3 regions of the Acidovorax sp. 107 genome follow, and region 1 is predicted to be linked to each of the others. Evidence: predicted binding sites of a transcription regulator. Region 1 holds the regulator's gene; each other region holds the start of a gene.
The links. The regulator HrcA, encoded in region 1, represses chaperone genes, less so after heat shock. The targets are predictions, from matches to a motif close to TTAGCACTCNNNNNNNNNGAGTGCTAA.

Region 1 (2,265 bases):
CGGCTTCAGGTCGCTGACAGAGTCAATCGAAACCGATACGCCGCAGGGGCGCATGTTCTTGCACCTGCTGTCTGCTTTTGCAGAGTTTGAGCGTGAATTGATCCGGGAGAGGTGTCTTGCTGGTCAGCGGGCAGCTCGTGCCGCTGGGAAGACATGGGGCCGAAAGCGGGCTCTGGCAGATGATGATGTTGCCCAGGCCGCAGCGTGTTGGCGTTCGGGCTGGTACGACCAGCGGACTCTTGCGGATATGCTGAGCGTTTCCATCAGTAGCCTGCGCGACCACATCCACCGCCATGAGGGCAGGGGGCGTTGGGCGAAGACTCGATTACAAAAGTAAAATCATTCCATGCTCGATGACCGTGCCAAGTTGTTGCTCAAAGCCCTGGTCGAGCGTTACATCGCTGATGGGCAACCCGTGGGGTCTCGAACCCTTTCCCGTGCGTCGGGGTTGGATTTGTCGCCGGCCACGATCCGCAATGTCATGGCTGACCTCGAAGAACTGGGACTGATTGCAAGTCCGCACACTTCTGCAGGTCGCATCCCTACTGCGCGCGGGTACCGGTTGTTTGTGGACACCATGTTGACGGTACAGCGAGAGTCTGTAATGCCACCACAACTGGCCCCAGAACAGCCACAAAAGGTCATTGCAAACGCTGCGCAGCTTCTATCCAGCCTCTCCCAGTTCGTCGGTGTGGTGATGGCACCTCGGCGTACCTCGGTCTTTCGGCACATCGAGTTTCTGCGACTCTCTGAAAAGCGGTTTCTGGTCATCATCGTGTCCCCTGAGGGCGACGTCCAGAATCGCGTGATTTTTACCGAGGTGGACTATTCGCAGTCTCAACTGATAGAGGCCTCCAACTTTCTGAATGCACACTACGCAGGGCTTGCGATGGAGCAGGTGCGAGAGCGCTTGAAGTCCGAGGTCGATGTGTTGCGTGGGGAGATCGCATCGCTCATGCAGGCTGCGGTCAACGTGGGTTCTGAGGCGCTTTCAGAAGCGCAGGACGAGGTGGTGATCTCTGGCGAACGCAACCTTCTGTCAGTCAGCGACTTCTCCAGCGACATGGGTAATCTGCGCAGAGCTTTTGACCTGTTCGAGCAGAAGACACAGATTCTTCGGCTTCTGGATATTTCCAGCCAGGCGGAAGGTGTGCGCATCTACATCGGTGGAGAGAGCCAAGTGGTGCCATTTGAGGAGCTTTCGATCGTGAGCTCGCCCTACGAGGTCGATGGAAAGGTGGTGGGAACGCTGGGCGTGATAGGCCCCACGCGCATGCCCTACGACCGCATGATCCAGATTGTGGACATCACTTCCAAGCTGGTCTCCAACGCCCTCAGCCACCGCAAGTAAACGCCCTACAATACGGCGCTTGCCCCGTTGTATGGCGCTGGAGCATGGCTTGGGGCGTTAGCTCAGTTGGTTAGAGCAGAGGACTCATAATCCTTTGGTCGTTGGTTCAAGTCCAACACGCCCTACCACCCTCGTTTGCTGGACGAGGTATTAACAACAAACGCATTTTTTCAATCCGAATCGCGCAGTTTGTTTTTTTGGAGCCTTCAGCGTGCATTACAATCGTAGCTAGCGCTGAATTGATGAGTTGTTCGAATGCCTTGCTAAGAGGCGTCAAGCAACAAGCAAGCAGATTTTGAGGGAGACCAAAAAATCATGCTATAATTCAAAGCTTAGCGGCTGTAGCTCAGCTGGATAGAGTACTTGGCTACGAACCAAGGGGTCGTGGGTTCGATTCCTGCCAGCCGCACCAATTGGTAAGCCTCCCGTCTGAAAAGACGGGAGGCTTTTTCCATTTTGGCGCCTCGCTACACCACACCGCTACAAGGTGTGGATCATGGACGGTTTCTTTCGGCGTGGGGATGTGTGGTGGGCGCGCCTTGCAGTTCCGGCGCGTCTGCGTCAGGCGGCAGGGCGACGCGAGTTCGTGCAGTCATGCCGCACCACCGACAAGCACGCAGGGCGCGTGGTTGCGGCTGCGCTGCTGGCACAGTGGCGGCGGAAGCTTTTCGAGCTGGGAGGCGGGCGGGTGGACATTGAAAAATTGGTCGGTGGTGGCCCGGCCCTGGTGGCGGGCGGGCATCTGTCGCTTCAGCGCGCGGTGGAGCTGTTGGGCTTTGACCTGGGTGATCTGCTGCGGGCCGCCAGCGCCGGGCGCATCGGTCTCCACTGTCGGATTCCGCCCGGGGCTGCTAACGGGTTCGTCGTGCCGTCGCAGTCGCTTGAGTCTGTCGATGCTGAGTTGGGCCAGGCTG
Region 2 (2,265 bases), 180 kb from region 1:
GATGAACCACCACCACGTTGACCCCCACGAACACCACAGCGGCCACCGTAAGCAGCCATGCACCCGCTGTCGTCAGACCCGCCAGCAGGCACAGCCCACCCCACCCGGAGGCCACCGGCGCCAGCCAGGCCGCGTGCCGCTTGACCGCAACGGCTCGCTCGATACCGATGACGGTGCCCATGAACCCGCAAATCATCAGCGCCCCGTGGCTCACCGCTCCATTCCCTAACCAATGGCCACCCAAAAAGGGCAAGGACAGCACCCAACCGGCTCGCAGCAGGCCCCCTGCGATGCCGCCCAGCAGCGAGATGGCAACCAGTATCAAAAGGATGGGGACGAAGCGACTGGCGTGCGTGGACGCCGCTCGCGGCCTGGCGGGAGATGAACCCGCCGGAGTGGTCACCACCCCATGAAGCGCTTGGCGCTCTCGCTCAAGCGGTCTGTGGACCATGGTGGCTCCCAGACCAGCTCGACCTGGATCAGCAACTCCGGTGGCATGTCACGATCCAGCTCAGCTTCGATTTCTTCAAGGATCACCTCAGTCACGGGGCACGCTGCAGAGGTCATGGTGACCCGGGCATGCAGCTTTCCTTGCGCCACGGTGACTCCGTATACCAACCCCACATCCACCACATTCAAGGCTACCTCGGGATCGACCACCCGGCTCAGCGCCGCCACTATGGGTTGGCGCAACTCCTCGGGACCATCGTACGGGAAAGGCGCTTCGCTCATGGCAAAGCCCGCACTGCGGGGCGCCCACTCGTTATCGACAAAGCAACAAGGGGATGAGCCATAGGTCCCGCATGAAGGGGAGCCAGAGGGGCGCCCGCGGGGGATGTTCGCGCCGAGGCTGTGAACTGGAACATTGCGGCTCCTGAAGGAAAGTCAGCTGTCATGCATTATGGATAACAATCAAAAGCGCAGACCGATACGAGTCGGAGATGGTTGCGAGGGCGTTTTCTCACCCTTGCCGCGGCACTTGTTCCCCCCAAGCAGCAAAAGCCTGCCCCCAATCCACCGCGCAACGCTCAGCGCCCCATGGAAACTGCACCCAGGCGGGCGTTTTCCAAACAACTGGCTCAGAAGCCCCACCTGATTGGCGGGGTGTCTTGAAATGGCCACAAATGCCCGTATCATTAGCACTCACCGCAGACGAGTGCTAACACTGCACTCCCTGCTGGCAGTTTGGCAGCCTCGGATGGCCGGGGCTGTGTGAGTCCCTCAGCTTTTTTTACTGAAAACAGGAGCAATGCAATGAACCTTCGCCCCCTGCACGATCGCGTGATCGTCAAGCGTATCGAAAGCGAAACCATGACCGCCTCCGGCATCGTGATCCCCGACAACGCCGCTGAAAAGCCCGATCAAGGTGAAGTGCTGGCCGTCGGCCCCGGCAAGAAGAACGACAAGGGCGAGCTGATTGCCCTGAACGTGAAGGTCGGTGACCGCGTTCTGTTCGGCAAGTACTCGGGCCAGACCGTCAAGGTCAAGGGCGACGAGCTGCTGGTGATGAAGGAAGACGACCTGTTTGCAGTGGTCGAGAAATAATTTCTCGCCCCTCTGAATCACTCATCTTTTCATAGCTAATAGCGCTTATCAAATAAGCGCTATCAGGCAATTTGAATCAAATTTTAGGAGCCAAACATGGCAGCAAAAGACGTAGTTTTCGGCGGCGAAGCCCGCGCTCGCATGGTTGAAGGCGTGAACATCCTGGCCAACGCGGTCAAGGTCACGCTGGGCCCCAAGGGCCGCAATGTGGTGCTGGAGCGCTCGTTCGGCGCCCCCACCGTGACCAAGGACGGTGTGTCCGTGGCCAAGGAAATCGAACTCAAGGACAAGCTGCAGAACATGGGCGCCCAGCTTGTGAAGGAAGTGGCGTCCAAGACCAGCGACAACGCTGGTGACGGCACCACCACCGCCACCGTGCTGGCACAAGCCATCGTGCGCGAAGGCTTCAAGTACGTGGCCGCTGGCATCAACCCCATGGACCTGAAGCGCGGTATCGACAAGGCTGTGACGGCCCTGGTCGCCGAACTGAAGAAGGCTTCCAAGCCCACCACCACCTCCAAGGAAATCGCCCAAGTGGGTTCGATCTCCGCCAATTCCGACGAAACCATCGGCAAGCTGATCGCTGACGCCATGGACAAGGTTGGCAAGGAAGGCGTGATCACCGTGGAAGACGGCAAGTCGCTGGAAAGCGAACTGGACGTCGTGGAAGGCATGCAGTTCGACCGCGGCTACCTGTCGCCCTACTTCATCAACAACCCA
Region 3 (2,265 bases), 3.9 Mb from region 1:
GCAACTTCTGCAGCCGGGGATGTTAACCCCGCTGCCTGTCCGACTCAGGCGTATTCGGCCAGCGCCTTCTTCATCTTCTTCATGGCGGCCACTTCGATCTGGCGGATGCGCTCGGCGCTCACGCCGTACACGGCGGCCAAATCGTGCAGCGTCATGCCGCCGGAGCCATCGTCGTTGACCTTGAGCCAGCGCTCTTCCACGATGCGGCGGCTGCGGTCGTCCAGGCTGGCCAGGGCGTTGGCAATGCCGTCGGTGGCCAGGGCGTCGCGCTGGCGCGACTCGATCATGGCGGTGGGCTCGTGCGACGCATCTGCCAGGTAGGCAATGGGGCCAAACGCCTGCTCGCCGTCATCGGCCGGGGCCGGGTCCAGCAGCACATCGCCACCCGCCATGCGGGTTTCCATCTCGATGACTTCTTCGCGCTTCACATTGAGCTGCGCGGCCACGGCGCTGATCTCGTGGTCGGACAGGGTGTCGCGGTGGGTGGCAGCGTCGGCGGCCGAGGCGTCGGCCTTGAAGCCCTGCTTCATGGACCGCAGGTTGAAGAACAGCTTGCGCTGCGCCTTGGTGGTCGCCACCTTGACCATGCGCCAGTTCTTCAGGATGTATTCATGGATCTCGGCCTTGATCCAGTGCATGGCATAGCTCACCAGCCGCACGCCCTGATCGGGGTCGAAGCGCTTGACGGCTTTCATGAGGCCCACGTTGCCTTCCTGGATCAGGTCGCCGTGGGGCAGACCGTAACCCAGGTACTGGCGTGCAATCGAAACCACGAGGCGCAGGTGCGACATCACCAGCCGGCCGGCGGCGTCCAGGTCGTTGTTGTCCTTGAGCTGGCGTGCGTAGGTCTGCTCTTCTTCGTGCGTGAGCAGGGGCAGGCGGTTGACGGCCGAAATATAGGCGTCCAGGTTGCCCAAGGGGGGCACCAGCGCCCACGGATTGGCGGGTGCCAGAGACATCGTCGCGGTTCCAGATTGAATGTTCATTCCGGGAATCCTTTCCTCTAAGCCATGATGTTAGCACTCTCTGTGATTGAGTGCTAAGCCCGGAGTTCCCGTCGGGTTGCTCATCGAAACCCTTTGACATAATTTGAGCGAAATCGCCATCAGGTGCCAGTGAATCATGTCTTTGTAGCTATACAAATAATAGTAAACGACCACCCCGCCACCTCTTTTAGACAGTCAGATCTACCTGCTGCACCGTGCCTGCGCCGCCGTTTTCCCGTAGGTAGGCGCTGGTGGACCGCACCGTGCCCAGACTGGCGTTGTCGGCGGTGCGCAGGGCAAACGGGGTGGCTACGGCACGGGTGGACAGTGCGCCCACGCCTGCGTCGGCCAGGGTACGCAGGTTGCCGGCTCCCTCGGCCTCAGGCGTCCATACCTGCAGCTGCTGGAACACAGGGTCCGCCTCGTCAATCCAGCCGTTGCCGTCGCTGTCGTATACGGCCAGTTCGGCAAAGCCGTTGCCGGTGCCGGGGCCAAACAGCTCCTGACCGTTGTCGATGCGGCCGTTGTGGTTCAGGTCCAGAGCCAGGTAGCCTCGGTTGCCTGCCAGCAGGGGCACGTTTTCGGTCTGGCCGTCGCTGTCGAGGTCGAACGCAAAGCGCAGGTTTTGCAGCTGCGCAGCCGATCCGTCGAAGTTGATGACCAGCGGGTCTACCGCCGCAGCGTCGCCCAGGCGCAGGCTGAACGACGATTCCTGGCGGTAGCTGCGCTGCATGTCCAGCTGCAGGCTGAAGCGGATTTCCTGCCCGTCGGCAGTGCGCACCATGCCCTGGGCGGCGAACTGGGTGTTTTCGGTTTCTACGACCACCTCGCGTTGCTCCACCACCAGGCCCCACCCGGCACGGGGGCGACCTGCATCGGCGGGCGGCGGTGTGGGTGGGCGATTCGCGGGTGTGGCGGATCCTGATGGAGCCGGTTCCGTCTGGCCGGTGTACACCTGCACCTGCACGCCCGTCATGCGAGCGATGAGGTCGCGGATCATGGCCAGTTGGGGCGTCAGGCCGTCGTCCGGGCCGCTATTGGACACGGCATCTGCGGCAGGGGTGGAGGCGGCGGCCTCCTGGGCGGCGCGGGCCAGGCGCGCGCCGCTGGAGATCTGTACCGCCGGGGCCGCTCGGGCGAGGCCAGGGGCGCTGGCGGGGCGGCGATCGCTCACCCAGGCTTCGACGCGGCTGCTTTGGGTGTGCACACGGCTGGCCACATGCTGGGCCTGCATCTGCAGGGCGGACGATTCAATCTTCATGAGATACCTCCACGGCTT

Region 2: the regulator HrcA is predicted to act here: its motif matches at 1,137-1,163, upstream of C8C99_RS19175 (co-chaperone GroES).
Region 3: the regulator HrcA is predicted to act here: its motif matches at 1,017-1,043, upstream of rpoH (RNA polymerase sigma factor RpoH).

What each region holds. Positions count from the first base shown of each region.
Region 1 covers NZ_QBTZ01000001.1:4,296,262-4,298,526, forward strand. The annotation lists gene C8C99_RS20055 (recombinase family protein) at 1-337, shown strand, start outside; gene hrcA (heat-inducible transcriptional repressor HrcA) at 347-1,351, shown strand; tRNA gene C8C99_RS20065 (tRNA-Ile) at 1,403-1,479, shown strand; tRNA gene C8C99_RS20070 (tRNA-Arg) at 1,687-1,763, shown strand; gene C8C99_RS20075 (DUF6538 domain-containing protein) at 1,848-2,265, shown strand, end outside.
Region 2 covers NZ_QBTZ01000001.1:4,119,498-4,121,762, reverse strand. The annotation lists gene C8C99_RS19185 (hypothetical protein) at 1-262, opposite strand, end outside; gene C8C99_RS19180 (metal-sulfur cluster assembly factor) at 400-732, opposite strand; gene C8C99_RS19175 (co-chaperone GroES) at 1,255-1,545, shown strand; gene groL (chaperonin GroEL) at 1,642-2,265, shown strand, end outside.
Region 3 covers NZ_QBTZ01000001.1:392,489-394,753, forward strand. The annotation lists gene rpoH (RNA polymerase sigma factor RpoH) at 45-986, opposite strand; gene C8C99_RS01945 (hypothetical protein) at 1,174-2,247, opposite strand.